2 linked regions of the Paludibaculum fermentans genome follow. The protein of the gene in region 1 interacts with the protein of each later gene in a pairwise test. Links are inferred from orthologs where the notes say so. Each region holds a gene or a part of one and is shown on either strand. Other genes may lie near its edges.

The links.
Region 2: the proteins of IRI77_RS00595 (region 1) and IRI77_RS22645 interact in binary tests that used the Escherichia coli proteins (3 or more experiments, as listed by UniProt). The link is inferred for Paludibaculum fermentans from one-to-one orthologs.

Annotation. Positions count from the first base shown.
Region 1 is NZ_CP063849.1:159,439-166,553, reverse strand. What follows is about bases 2,469-5,415. They hold IRI77_RS00595 (aminoacyl-histidine dipeptidase), read left to right. Parts: upstream 2,469-3,191; coding sequence 3,192-4,640; downstream 4,641-5,415. Other genes in these bases: IRI77_RS00585 (hypothetical protein), read right to left, coding at 5,362-5,415; IRI77_RS00590 (DinB family protein), read right to left, coding at 4,769-5,302; IRI77_RS00600 (hypothetical protein), read left to right, coding at 2,698-3,090. Also shown: IRI77_RS00605 (RCC1 domain-containing protein), read right to left, coding at 1-2,094; more of IRI77_RS00585, read right to left, coding at 5,416-5,940; IRI77_RS00580 (3-keto-disaccharide hydrolase), read right to left, coding at 6,075-7,034. UniProt on the Escherichia coli protein: Dipeptidase with broad substrate specificity. Requires dipeptide substrates with an unblocked N-terminus and the amino group in the alpha or beta position.
Region 2 is NZ_CP063849.1:5,753,293-5,760,415, forward strand. What follows is about bases 2,205-5,159. They hold IRI77_RS22645 (aminopeptidase P N-terminal domain-containing protein), read left to right. Parts: upstream 2,205-2,975; coding sequence 2,976-4,343; downstream 4,344-5,159. Other genes in these bases: IRI77_RS22635 (ABC transporter permease), read right to left, coding at 2,205-2,210; IRI77_RS22640 (PadR family transcriptional regulator), read right to left, coding at 2,214-2,543; IRI77_RS22650 (M1 family metallopeptidase), read left to right, coding at 4,340-5,159. Also shown: more of IRI77_RS22635, read right to left, coding at 1-2,204; more of IRI77_RS22650, read left to right, coding at 5,160-6,421; IRI77_RS22655 (cis-3-hydroxy-L-proline dehydratase), read left to right, coding at 6,466-7,123.

The DNA.
Region 1 (7,115 bases):
AGAGGTCCGCCCCCAAACCCAGACAGTGCCGTCCCGCTTCACTGCCATGCTCTCGGCATAGCCCGCTGCGATCGCCACTACGCCGGTCAAACCCGGCACGGGCGCCGGCGGGCGGTGACCGGTGGTGGTTCCGTCTCCGAGCTCTCCCGCTCCGTTGCCACCCCATCCCCAAACGGTCCCATCCGCAGTCAGCGCCAAGCTGTGGATATCGCCCGCTACGACGGCGACGACGCCGGAGAGCCCCGAGACCTGCACCGGATACGACTGTCCGTATCCTCCAGAACCCCAGCCCCAGACTGTGCCGTCGGCGCGGAGCGCGAGCGAATGCACGGTTCCCGCTGCAATGGAGACCACGCCGTTGAGATTGGCAACGGCCATGGGCGTGGGACTGTCAAATGTGGTTCCATTGCCTAACTGACCCGAGGAATTGCGGCCCCAGGCCCATACCCGGCCATCGCGCTGCAAGGCGAGCGAGTGACGGCCATACGCGGCCACCGAAACGGCACTGGTGAGACCAACGGCCTGCACGGGTGTGGCCTGGTTCACATAGGAGCCGTCGCCCAACTGATCGAGATAATTGTTCCCCCACGACCAAAGCGTCCCGTCACTCTTCACCGCATGGCTGAGATTGAGGGGCGCCGCGACGGAGATCACTCCAGTCAAGCCACTGATGCGCGTGGGGACACTGCGGTCGGTTCGCGTGCCATCTCCAAGCTGGCCGTGAGAGTTCGAGCCTGCAGTCCAGACGGTCCCGTCGGAGGCCAGGCGCACAGAGTGGGTCTCGCCTGCCGCGTAGGCACCCACGGGTTGCGGTGCTACCGATTTAACGAGGGTGGCCGTGTTGTTGGCGTGGTTTCCGTCGCCCGGCACGTCCACGCTGACCGTGATCGAGACTGACGGATAGGCGGACGGGGTGACCTGCGCGGTGAGATAGAGAACACTGCTGCCGGCCGGAATAAGGGGAGCCTGCATGGTGCAAGTGATGGCCTGGCCAGCGGTCTGGCACGTCCAGCCGTTGCCTGCACCGCCTCCTGGCAGTAAGCCGGCCGGCAGCGTGGCGGCGACGGTGATATTGCCGGAGGTGGAGATGTCACCCGTGTTCGTGACGGTGACGACGTAGCCGGCCAAGCGAGTGACTGTGAACGACACACCGGCTGTGAGAGCGATGGAGAGATCGGGCGCGGCGGCGGACCGGACTCCCGACTGCGTTGCGCCAGCAGTCGCGACCGGCGCGGACGCGGAGGCGGCCAGGGGCGGCCCTTCAATCCAGGCCACGGCCCAGCCGGCGGCGAGGTCGGCCACCGCGCCCTGGGCTGCATGGCGCTGGGTTGTCCAGCCGCTTTCGTTGAGGGAGAAGCCGGAAGGCCCCCAGCGCAACTGACGAGCGAGTTGGAGGGCGCCAGGCCATGGCACCGCATCCTGCCGGTCTGGCGCGGGCCGCACCTGCCCGCCCTGGATCGTGATCGCGCCGTCCAGCGGGCGGCCTGCGAGGCGCGTGGGCCGCAGCCGCAGCGATTGTGACGGCGCTCCGCTGCAATCGGCGCCGAAGACCATCACGGAGCCGTCCCGGGCGCGCGCCGCGCTACACTCGTCGCCGGCGGCGATGGAGGTGATGTGGGAGAGGTCCGGGACCCTCGCAGGTACAGAGCGGCTGAGCAGAGTGCCGTCGCCCAACTGGCCCGACAGATTCGCACCCCACGCCCATACCGTTCCGTCGCGGTCGAGCGCCAGAGAATGACCGCCCCCGGCCGCCACCTCGACGATCCCGGCGAGTCCGGGCACCTGGTGCCAGCCCGGGATCTCCTTCGTATCTCCGGTGCCGAGCTGCCCATGGTGATTGTCCCCCCAGGCCCACACGGCGCCGGTTTCGGTGAGTACCAGAATGTGGCGGCCGGCGGCGGAGACGGCAATGCTGGCTGCCCCCGGCAGCACTCCGAGGCCGGCAATCGGGTATTGTTGCTGCGACGGGCCGGATTTCTCCTGCAGAAGGTGAATCGTTCGGTCAGCGGGCGTGCCGGCCTGCAAGGGCTGGAAGGCGGCGAAGAGGAGTAGCGAAAGAGCAGGGAGGCAATGGAACGAGCACGCAACAACCACGGCAGTACACCCTTTTGCCTCGCGGCCTGGGAAGTCGTCCCCTGAACCGCAAGACGGAAATGAAGCGTGAATCGAGCTCTACTCCAACGGGAAACTACGCCAAAGTAACGGCTAGTTCCGCCCCAAGAGGAATATTCTCTCACTTTTATCAGGCCGGCTCGGATACAGATTCGGCCCGCGGCTCAACAGCGTTGCCAGACGCCTGCCGATCCAGGGCGCACATCAGGAGTCGTGGTCAGCTTGAACGCGGATATGATGAAATGGAGGCAGTCTCAATCCGATATCTGGAAATCGAAATTCCGCAGATGGGAGGGCATGGATCTCATGCGGTCATTTACCCCGGTATTAGCGTTGTTGATGAGGCTCTGCCTGTCAGGGGTCCAGAGCTTCCCGGCTCAAGCGGCGATGCCACAGGGGCCTGCGGCAGCCACCCCGCAACGCAGTCCATTTGAGGCGGTTCCCGAGCCTCCGGGGTCTCGGCCGGCAAAGGTCTCCGGGCCAACTATCGTTGGGATTGAGTTCAGGGGCGCCACGCGCTTTCCGCCGTCCGCCCTGGGGGTATTGATCGCCTCCCGTGCCGGCGGTCCCCTCGATATTGAGTCTTTGCGTAACGATGCCCTGTTCCTGAATCGCACCGGCCGCTTCTCCTATGTTGCCTGGGAGCTCGAGGACAGTCGCTCTGGACCGGTCGTGCGTTTCGTCGTCGTCGAGCGGCCTGTGATCCAAGCCATCGAATTGCGGGGCAGCGATATCGTGACTCTGCCGGAGATCCTGGAGCGGTTTGCGCTGCGAAAGGTCCACCTCCGGGTAGAGGCGCTGTTCCAGTTGGATGAACTGGAACGCGCGGCGGCGACGTTGCAGGAACTTGTGGCTGAGCGAGGACGCCGGCCCATTGCGGTCTCTCCCTTAGTGAAGCCGATCTGGCCGGCTTCCGGTGTCCAGAACTGGCCGCCTCCGGCTGTGAAGATCGTCTTCCAAGCCGAGGCGCCGCAGTAGACGGTGAGAAGTGGGATGTCGTCGCACGGATGGCGCGAACTTGCACCATGTGCTGCGTGGCCGCTGTAGGATGGAGGGGTTGAAGTGAGAAACGAACCTTTATGACCTCTATTCTTGCGGACCTGCAACCACAAGCCCTTTGGCGGCATTTTGAAGCGCTCTCGGCGATCCCCCGGGCATCTGAGAAGGAACAGGCGGCGCGCGCGTATGTACTCGCCCAGGCCGCGGCTCTCGGGCTCGAAGTCATCCAGGATGCCGTGGGCAATGTCGTGGTGAGAAAACCGGCGCGGCCAGGCCGGGAAGGTGCTCCGATGGCGGCGCTGCAGGGCCACCTGGACATGGTTTGCGAGAAGAACGAAGGGACGGCGCACAACTTCGATACGGATCCGATCCAACTGGTGCTCGACGGGGATTGGGTGAAGGCGGCCGGCACGACTCTTGGGGCGGATAACGGAGTCGGGGTCGCGGCGGCGCTGGCCGTCATGGAGAGTACGGATGTCGCGCATGGCCCGCTGGAGTTTGTGTTCACGATCGACGAAGAGAGCGGGTTGACCGGTGCTTCCGAGTTTCCCAACGGCCTGTTGCAGTCGAAGTACTTCCTGAACCTCGATGGCGAGGAAGAGGGTGCGCTGTGCATCGGCTGCGCGGGCGGCCTGAATACCGTCGCGTGGCGGACGGTGGAGTTGCAGCCGGCTCCGGCAGGGGAGGCGCTGCGGATCAAGGTCTCCGGGCTGCAGGGCGGCCACTCCGGATTGGACATCAACAAGGGCCGCGGCAACGCGGTGCGGATCCTGGGCCAGGTGCTGCAGGCGCTGTTGGGCAGTGGTCCGATTGCGGTGGCGGACCTGCAGGGCGGCAGCAAGCGCAATGCGATCCCGCGCGAGGCCTCCGCCATTGTCGTGGTGGATCCCGCCAGGATCGCCGAGCTCCGGGCTACGTTGACGTTGTGGCAGGACGCGTTGCGGTCGGACCTGGGGTCGTTCGATGCGGGCCTGCGGATTTCGGCCGAGCCGGCGTCGCAGCCGACGCGGGTGCTGGCGGATGCGGAGGCGCGCGTCGTGGCGGAGCTTCTGGCCAGTCAGCATCATGGTGTGCTGGCGATGAGTCCGGACGTGCCCGGGCTGGTGCAGACCTCCACGAACCTGGCAATCGTCAGTTTGAAGGAGTCCGTCGTTGAGCTCGAAACCAGCCAGCGCAGCCCGATCCTGAGCAGCAAGCTGGCGGCGGCGCGGATGGTGAGCACGGTGTTCGCGCTGGCCGGATTCCAGACGGAGCAGACGGGCGGGTATCCCGGCTGGAAGCCTGAGCCGGGCAGCGAGATCGTGCGCCTGGCGAAAGAGGTGCACACCGACGTCCTGGGCCATGTGCCGGAACTGATCGCGATGCATGCGGGGCTGGAGTGCGGCGTGATTGGGGAGAAACACTCCGGCATGGAGATGATTTCGTTCGGGCCGCATATCGTGGATGTCCACAGCCCGAGTGAGCGGCTGAAGATCTCGTCGGTGGAGCCGTTCTGGCGGTTCCTCACCGCGCTGCTGGAGCGCATTTAGACGCGGACTCCGCCGGACGGGTTGTGGCCCCTGCCGGGCTCGCCAAAGAGCCATGGCGGTTCACGGCGCCGAGGAAGAAGGGCCGGGTCCGGTCGAATCTGGGCGCTGGAGGCAAGCCGTGCCGGCTGCTACGGGGCGTCCACATCGGCGGTGAAAACCCAGGCCGCCGCAGTACCAGCCGACTGGCGCAGCATCAGGTTCAATTGGGCCGCATGGTGCTGCACGTGGCGCAGGCTGTGGATCAAGAGTTCCGCCTTGTTCATCTTCCAGATGGGAATGCCACACGGGCCGGCAGCGGCTTCGGCCGTCAGCCGATCGATGTATCCGGCCAGGGCCCGGCGCGTGTAGTGCAGATATGCCAGGAGTTCTTCCTTGGTATATGGCCGGCTGGGCAACACGCCCTTGGGGTCAAGTTCACTGAGATTAAACGGCGCTGGGGGCTCGAAGCCAGCCTGGGCTCCATTGGCATGGTAATCAAGGAAGAAGATCGTGTGGTAGGCGACATACCAGAAGCCCACGGTGCCGTGCGTCTTCCATTCCGGAGGGCCCGCGTCCTCCGCCCAGAGCCCGGCTGGGCAGGCCAGAATCGCGCCTTCCAGCATTCCTAGGGCGGCGCCGAACTGCCGCGTGATCATGGGTTTCCAGAAGTTTTCGAAGTCCATTTTGAAGGTGCCTCCCAGACTGTGAGGAATGGTTGTGGGAACCTGCCGGATCCCGGTGGTCAGCGGGCACCTTTCCGGGTCGCGGAGCAAGTCTGTTCGAAGGTTGCCCGCGTGCCGCGCAGCAGCTCCAATTGCATTGTTTTCCGCAGCCCCGGGAAGCGGGGCCCGGAGGCAAACATGCCGCCATCCGTGTCGAAGTAAGCAGGTTTCACGCTAAGTGTGATCCGGTCTCCCGCCCACGTACCTTCCGCATGATGAAAGTAGTAGCCCAGCGGCTTGGCGGGCGATTGGATGTTCATGCGCCGGATGGAGAACGCCGTGCCGCGCCAGCCGTGCGGGTCTCCCGAGATGGTGTAACTGGCGCCGGAAGAGCCGCAGACGTGGAGTTCTCCAGTGATCCGGCTGTCCTCGTCCTCGTAGCGGCCGCCGGGTGTCATGTTGCGCCGCAGCTCGAGGAAGGCGGTGCGCTGCCGGCCATCGAGATCGGAGTAGCCCCCCACCCAGGTGCCGGTCAAAGTCGAAACCCCCAGGCCGGAATGAGCCCAGGGATTGAATACGGCGTCGATGGCGACTTCTCCTGTCCAGAGAAGACAACCCAGCGCAACCACACCCAGTACTCCGCCCAGGACTCGCTTCATTACGAGGTAGGGTAACAGGTTCTGAGTTGCCAACGATTCAAAATGGAGAATGGCCGGGCAGCTCCCGTGAAAGGGCGGCCCGGCCATTCGGTGTACATTCCAATGCCTCTCCCCTGGAAGGGCGAAGCACGCGGTTACTTCTTCGGTAGGGAGATGGTGATGTTGCGGTAGCGGATGACGCCGTGGTGGTCGCCCTGCAGGAAGAAGGGGCCGGGCTCGGCTTCGTTGCTGTCGAGCGCACCGCCGGTGGGTCCGGGAATCTCGACGTTGTTGTGATAGACCTTGCCGTCGCGCACCACCGTGACGTGGCGGCCGACGAAGGTGATGTCGTAGGAGGTCCACTTGCCCAGGCCAAGTTCCGCGCCTGCCGGCGGCGGGTAATGGCTGTAGATGGCGCCCATCTCATGATCGGGCTGCGAGCCGCCTTCGGTGCCGACCTGGACTTCGTAGCGGCCGCGCAGGTAGATGCCGCTGTTGCCATGCTCGGGGCAATTCACTTCGATGTGCAGCTTGAAGTCCTGGTAGGTGCCGGTGGTCTTGAGGTTGGCCGCACCGGGACCGCGCTGGCCGGGCACTTCGGGATTGTCGTTCACGAGTTCGCCGTCGCGGGCGATCCACTTATTGTTGGTGACGTTGCCGATGGGCTCCCAGCCGGTGAGATCCTTGCCGTTGAAGAGGGCCACGGGCTTGGCCCAGGACTTGGGCATGGGGCGGTCGAGTTTCGGCGCGCGGAGGCCGACGAGGGCGGGCCCATCGGTTTCGCCGCGCTTCTCGATGCCGGTGAGCTTGTCAGCTCCGGCCGAGGTGAGTTCCCAATTGATGGCGGGTGCACGGCCGGCCGCCGAGACGGCGATGATCATCTTGCCGGATTCGAGCTTCGCACCCAGAATGGGGCGCCAGCCGCCGCCGCGCGGCTGCACACGGCCTTCGATCTTGCCATCCTTTTCAACGAGTTCCATCCACTGGGGAAAGGCTTTGCCGGTGGCGGGCGTAACTGTCATATCCCAGCGGCCGAGGAATGCCTTCTGGTCCTGGGCGGCCGCGGTCCAGGGCAGGACGGCGGCGAGCGCAACGAATAAGAATGATTTATGCATTGCCTCCACTTTAACTCGCGGTGAACCAGAGAGGCTCCCTTTCCGCAGGGGATCTTTCTCCGGGCTCTCGTGCGTGCCCGG
Region 2 (7,123 bases), 5.6 Mb from region 1 along the record:
GCCGGGTCGGACGACGTCCGGACGAACAGGGTGAGGGCGCGGAAACTACTGGTGTCGCTGCCGAGTTGGGCGAACGGCACGTACCAGAACCTGGTAGTGGCTTCGCGCATTTCCCGGTACTTGGCGTTGCGGGACACGGCGACGATGGTGTAGTCGGGCTTGCCGCCGCCGGGGCCGATGCGCATGCCGAGAGGATTCCGGCTGCCGAAGTAGAATTGGGCGAAGGCTTGATTGACGATGGCGACTTTGGGGGCCGCGGCAGTGTCGGCATCGGTGAATTCGCGCCCGGCAATCAGGGGGATGCCCAACGCAGAGAAGTATTTGCTGCCGATGACGTCGCGACTCGGTCCGTTGTCCCCTTCTGGCGGATTGAAGCCCGGGACGACAATCCCACTCTTCCAGGCTGCATTGGAGATGAGACGCTGGCGCCCAAAAGCGGCCGCCCGAACTCCAGGCAGTGAACGGACTTGCTCCACCAGTTGGTTGTAGAAATCCGGCAGGCGCTCGGGCGCGTAGGTGGACGGATTGAGAGTCACCTGCAAGAGCTTATCGGTACGAAAGCCGAGGTCGATGCCGCGAAGGTTGACGAGGGACCGCATGAAGAGGCCCGCGCCGGACAATAAGATTAGCGAGATGGCCACCTGAAGGCTGATCATGACTTTTCTGCCCATGAGACGGCCGACGTGGTACGAATGGGCGCCTTTCAGACCGGGCGCGAGCACGGAGCGCGACGACTGCAAGGCGGGCGCGAGTCCAAAGGCGATGCTCGCGGCCAGAGCCACGGCGAAGTTGAAGGCGAGCAGTGCGGCGTCCGGAGCAACGGCGACGGTGGAGTGCTCCCGATCTGAGATGACCAGTGAGACCAGGATTCGACCGAGGCTGTAGGCGACCAGCAAGCCGGCGCCCCCACTGAAGACGCCGAGCAGAAGGCTTTCGGTGAGCAGTTGGCGGACCAGGCGGAAGCGGCTGGCGCCGATCGCGAGGCGGATGGAGAACTCATGCGCGCGAGCGGATGCTCTGGCCAGCAAGAGATGCGCGACGTTGACGCACGCGAGCAGGAGGACGGCAGCGACCATGAGGCCCAGCGCCCAGATCGCCCTCTCGTAGGTGTGTCTCTGCGCGCCCGTTCCCTGGGCCGCCGGCGTGACGTGCAGGCGTTCGGAAGCCAGTACCTTGGCGCGATACTCCGTACGACGGGACCGGCCCGGGTCGAGGTCGTGATCCTGCAGCAGGACGGGCATGAGCGATTCAGCAGCACGGTTGGCAGACACACCCGGCTTCAGACGCCCGAAAACCTCAATCCAGCGGCTGCCCCGGTTGGAGAGAGGGGGTGGTCCCGGGAACTCGACCAGGGTGGAGACCATGCTGATGGTGACTCGCAGGTCGGGCGAGTGTCCTGGATCGAGGCCGGCGAAGCCGCGTGCGGAGACACCGATTACGGTAAAGGGGTGATTGTTCAGGTGAATCGTCCGGTTGAGAACGGAGGGGTCGGCACCAAAACGGCGCTGCCAGAAATTGTGACTCAAAACGACGACAGGCTGGGCATCCGGCGCCTGATCGTCGGCGGGGGTGAACTGGCGGCCGAGGGCGGGGTGGACTCCGAGAAGTTCGAAGTAGTTGCCAGTGACGAATTCGGCCGAGACGGGTTCCGCGGCGGAATCGACCAGCATGGCGATCTGGTCGCGGCGATCGAAGCCCAGAAAGCCATCGAACGGGAGGTTGGCAGAGGACTGAAGGTCGCGCAGGAAGGGATTCGAGAAGGAGCTGGAAGGTCCGGGAAGTTGGATCGAAGTTTTGGTAATGGCGACGATCTGGTTAGGATCGCGGACCGGCAGCAGGTCGAGAATGACCTGCTTGACGAGGCCGAAAATCGCCGTGTTGGCGCCGACGCCGAGGGCCAGCGACAGCACGGCCGTGGCGGTGAAGCCAGGCGATTTGAGGAGCAGGCGCGAGGCGTAGACGAGATCTTTGCCGATGTCTTCCACGAGACGGACACGGCGGTTATCGCGGCACTGCTCGGCAGTGTCCACTATGGCGCCGAAGGCACGGCGGGCCGCATCGGCAGCATCGCGTTCGCTCATTCCAGCAGAGCGGTATTCCCTAGTGAGCTGTTCGAGGTGAATGTCGAGCTCCCGTTGGAGATCGTCCTCCGCCTGGGAGTGACGCAAGAGAGAGCGGAGCCGCTGACGCATTATCCTGATGAGACGCATTGCTTAGGCCCTCTGGATGACCAGGGCGACGGCGGAGGAGAGCCGTGCCCAGCTATTCAGTTCGGTGGCGAGTTGTTTTCTGCCTTCGCGAGTAAGCGAATAGAATTTCGCGCTGCGGCCGAGGTCGGAGTCTCTCCATTCGGCCGAAATCCAGCCCTGTTGTTCCAGGCGGTGGAGCGCCGGATACAAGGATCCCTGACCGACGGACAGGACGTCGTCGGACAACTGTTGAATCCGCTTGGCGATGCCCCAACCGTGCATCGGCTCGCGGACGATTGTCTGGAGAATGAGTAGATCCAGAGTGCCCTGGATGAGATCGGATGATTTGGCCAATAGTGATACCTCGACAATCGACAATCATGCCTCGATGATCGACAATACTACCTTGACGATCGACAATCGTCAAGAGGCTCGGAGGATTGGGGCTGAGTGTGTTGTGACATGTAAGACGGGTGGGGAGTGGATCCCCACTGACGGCGCAATGTTTACCAATGGCTTCCGAATAGCCAGTTATGCGGACGTTGAACCAGGTTGATCCCGCAAGACGATTTCTCGCCTTCATTGGCCAGGCAGTCCCTCACTTAGAACTTGCGGCTACTAACACTCCTGGACCATAAAACTCCCGCTGCTCGATGAACCTCGAGCGGCGAGATCCTTATCACTCCGTCGTACTCGCCGGCGGCCTCCTCGTGCCCTGGATGCGCGGCGGTTGCGGCAACGGGTGCAGGCACGCATCGGGGCCCGCGGAATGTGGTAGAAAACTTCATGACCCGTGGACTTCTGCTCTTTCTTGCACCGCTGCTTTGCGCCGCTGACTTTGGACCTCCGGACTTCCTGGCGCGGCGCGCACAGGTCTTCGACCAGATTGGGCATCGGGCGGTTGCCGTTGTGCAGGCGGCTGCGCTGCCTGAAGGGTTTGGCGTGTTCCGGCAGGCTAATGACTTCTATTACCTGACCGGGCTGGAGGTGCCGCACGCCTACCTTCTGCTGGATGGCCGGACGCGCAGAGCGACGGCGTTTCTCCCGCACCGCAATGTGGCTCGCGATAACAATCAGGGCAAAGTGCTGGCTCCGGAAGATGCCGAGGAGGTGAAGCAGGTTTCCGGCGTCGATGCGGTGCTGGGCGTCGAGGCGCTGGCACCGCAGCTCGCTTCCATGCAGATCCGGCTGCCGGCTCCAGTGCTGTATGTGCCTTCGAGCCCGCTGCAGGGCGTGATGGGGAGCCGCGACGAACTGCTGAAGGCCGCCGCCGAGGTGGCCTCCGACCCCTGGGATGGTCGACCGACCAGGTCGGCGCAGTTCCTCTCCCTGTTGAGAACCCGCTTCCCGTCGCTCGAGATTCGCGACCTGTCTCCGGTTCTCGACGAATTGCGGCTGGTGAAGAGCACGCGGGAGATTGAACTCATCCGGCAGGCGTCGAAGATCGCGGCGCTGGGCCTGATCGAGGCGATGCGCCATACGAAGGAAGGCGTCTTCGAGTATGAACTGGATGCGGCGGCGCGGCAGGTCTTTCTGGCGAATGGCGCGAAGTATGAGGGCTACCCGTCGATTACCGCGGGCGGCACCAATGCCTACATGGGGCACTATATGTCCAACGGCAGCAGGCTGAAGGATGGCGACCTGGTGCTGATGGACTATGCTCCGGATTACCGTTACTACACGAGCGACGTGACGCGGATGTGGCCCGTGAACGGCAAGTACACCAAAGACCAGCGGGCGCTGTGTGAGTTCATCCTGGCCTACCGGAATGCGCTGCTGAAACGGATTCGCCCGGGCGTGACGGCGGATGAAGTCATGAATGGCGCCAGGGCGGAGATGACGCCGCTGGTCGCGGCACTGGCCGTTTCCAAGGAGATCTACCGCGAAGGCGCGCGCGGGATGCTGGCCTTCCGGGGCCATCTCTCGCATCCCGTCGGGATGACCGTCCACGACGTGGGTGACTACCGCAAGGCCCCGCTGGCCGTGGGGCAGGTGTTTTCCATCGACCCGATGATGTGGATCCCGGAAGAGCGGCTGTATGTCCGGATGGAAGACGTCGTGGTGGTGACGGCGGGGGGCGTGGAGAACTTCACCGACTTCATGCCGGCGACCCCGGATGACATCGAGAAAGTGCTGAGGGAGAGGACGCAGTGATTCGGGCCTGGCTTGTGCTGGCCGCTTCGCTGGTTGCGGACAACCCGCCGCAGCAGTTTGAACGCAGCCGGGACTACGATGTGCAGCATTACCGCATCGAGCTGAGGCTGGATGAGAAGACGCACTCCTTTCAGGGCTCCACCCGCATCAGCCTGCAGCCGCTGAAGGACGCATTCACGCTTTGTGAACTGGATGCAGAGACGTTCACGGTACTGGGCGTGAAGGACGCGGAGGGTCCGCTGCGCTTCGAGCAGGGTCCGGGGAAGCTGGCCGTGCACCTGCCCCGGCCCTACCAGTATCGGGAGGCGGTGTCGTTCACGGTTGCCTATGAAGCTCGCGGCGTGAAGGTGGATCCGGAGAAGTACGGCATGCAGAAGGAGTACGACCTTGGACTCAATTTCAAGGACGAGACTCAGGAGCATCCGGCGGTGATCAACACGCTCTCATTTCCGGAGGGCGCGCGTCACTGGTTTCCGTCGAACGACCAGCCGAACGACAAGGCGACCTCCGAGGTCATTGCCACGGTGCGGGCCGATTACGAGGTGGTCTCGAATGGCCGGCTGCTGGAGACCACACGCAGCGGGAACACGCGCACGTTCCACTGGTCACAGGAGCAGCCGCACTCGACGTACCTGTTCGTGCTGGCGGCCGGCCCGTATGTGCGGGTGCCAGATGGCGGAGGACCGCTGCCGATCAGTTACTGGGTCTATCCCAAGGACGAGAAGAATGCCACGCGTTCGTTCGGCCGAACGCGCGAGATCATTCAGTTCTTCGAACGCGAGTATGGCGTGCCTTTTCCGTGGGCCAAGTACGATCAGGTGACGATTCCGGGCATCGGCGGCGGCGCGGAGAGCACCTCGGCTACCGTCGTTTCGGACGGGACGATCCACGACGAGAAGGCGGACAAGGACTATCCCAGCCATTGGCTGGTGGCGCACGAAGCGGCGCATCAATGGTGGGGCGACCTGGTGACGATGCGCGGGTGGAGCGAAACCTGGATCAACGAGAGCTTCGCCACCTATGGCGAGTACCTGTATTCCAAGCATTCCCTGGGGGAGGACGAGGGCGCGCTGAACCTGGCGTTGAAGAGGAACCGGTATCTGGAAGAGGCCAGAACGAAGTACCGGAGGCCGATCGTCTCCGACCGTTGGACGACGCCGAACCAGAACTTCGACCGGCACACGTATGAGAAGGGGGCGGCCGTCCTGCATATGCTGCGGTGGAGCATGGGCGACCGGGAGTTCCAACGCGCCACGGCGCACTTCCTGAAGAAGCACTCGTTTCAGGCGGCCGATACGCACGACCTGCTGATCGCCATCCGTGAAGCGACCGGGCAGGTGCAGGACTCGTTCTTCGAGCAATGGATCTACCAGGCCGGCCACCCGGTGTTCGAGGTGCGGTGGGCGTGGCTGGAGGGAGAGGGCGCGGTGGAACTCACGGTGGTGCAGAAGCAGGCTCCGCTGTTCAGCACGCCGGTGGACATCGGGGTGACTACGGGCTCCGGCAAGAAGGTGGAGCGGCTGCAGATTGGTAAGCGGGATCGGCAGGTGTTCCGAATCGCCTGCGCGTCCAGACCGCGGCTGGTGCGCTTCGACGAGGGCAATCACCTGCTGATGGAGATGGAGTTCCCGAAAGAGGTGGAGGAGCTGGAGTACCAACTGGAGCATGACGATGCGATGGGCCGGATGTGGGCCGCGTCGCAACTGAAAGGAAAGGGGGCCGAGGCGGCGCTGCGGAAGGCAGCGCATAGCGACCCGTTCTGGGCGGTGCGGCGAGAGGCCCTGCAGGCACTGGAGGGGAATGCGGCCTTCTTCTCGGAGTGTGTGAAGGACCCGAAACCGGGGGTCCGGGCGGCAGCGATCAAGAGACTGGCGGCGTTGAAGGACTGCGGCCTGATGGCCGAGCGCTTCCGGGCTGAGGATAGCTACGCCGTGCAGGCGGAGGCGCTCCGGGCAATGGGGAGTTGCGGAGACCGGAGCCAACTGCCCCTGCTGAAGGAGGCCGCGGCCATGGAGTCACCCGGCCAGGTGCTGAGGCGGGCGGCGCAGAGTGCGCTGGGGGTGCTCGGAGAGAGATAGGCGTGGATCGCAAGGGGCCCGCGACGAAGGAGCATAATAGCTGAATGCTGATCACGAAAATCAAGGTGTACCAGGTGGCGCTGCCCCTGCACGAGGGGAGCTACAAATGGTCCGGCGGCAACTCAGTGGAGGTCTTCGACTCCAGCGTGGTGGAGATTCAAACCGATGAAGGGATCAGCGGCTTTGGAGAGATCTGTCCGCTGGGGCCGGCGTACCTGCCCGCTTACGCGGCCGGCGCCCGCACGGGCATTGCCGAGCTCGCGCCGCACCTGATCGGCTGCGATCCCACGCAACTGGCGGTGATCAACCAGACGATGGATCGGGCCATGCGCGGCCATCCCTATGTGAAGTCGGCGCTCGACATGGCTTGCTGGGACATTTTGGGGAAGGTGAGCGGCCAGCCTGCCGCCGTTCTGCTGGGGGGGCGTTTTGGCGAGGACTTCGCCCTGTATCGAGCGATCTCGCAGGACACGCCGGAGGCGATGGCGAAGATGGTCCAGGTCTACCGCGACCAGGGCTATACGAAGTTCCAACTGAAGGTGGGCGGGAATCCGGATACGGACATCCAGCGCATCCAGGCGGCGGCCGCGGGGTTGCAGCCCGGCGATGTCCTGGTGGCGGATGCCAACACCGGCTGGACGCAGCACCAGGCGGTGCGGATCGCCGATGCGGTCCGTCACGAAGACGTGTATATTGAGCAGC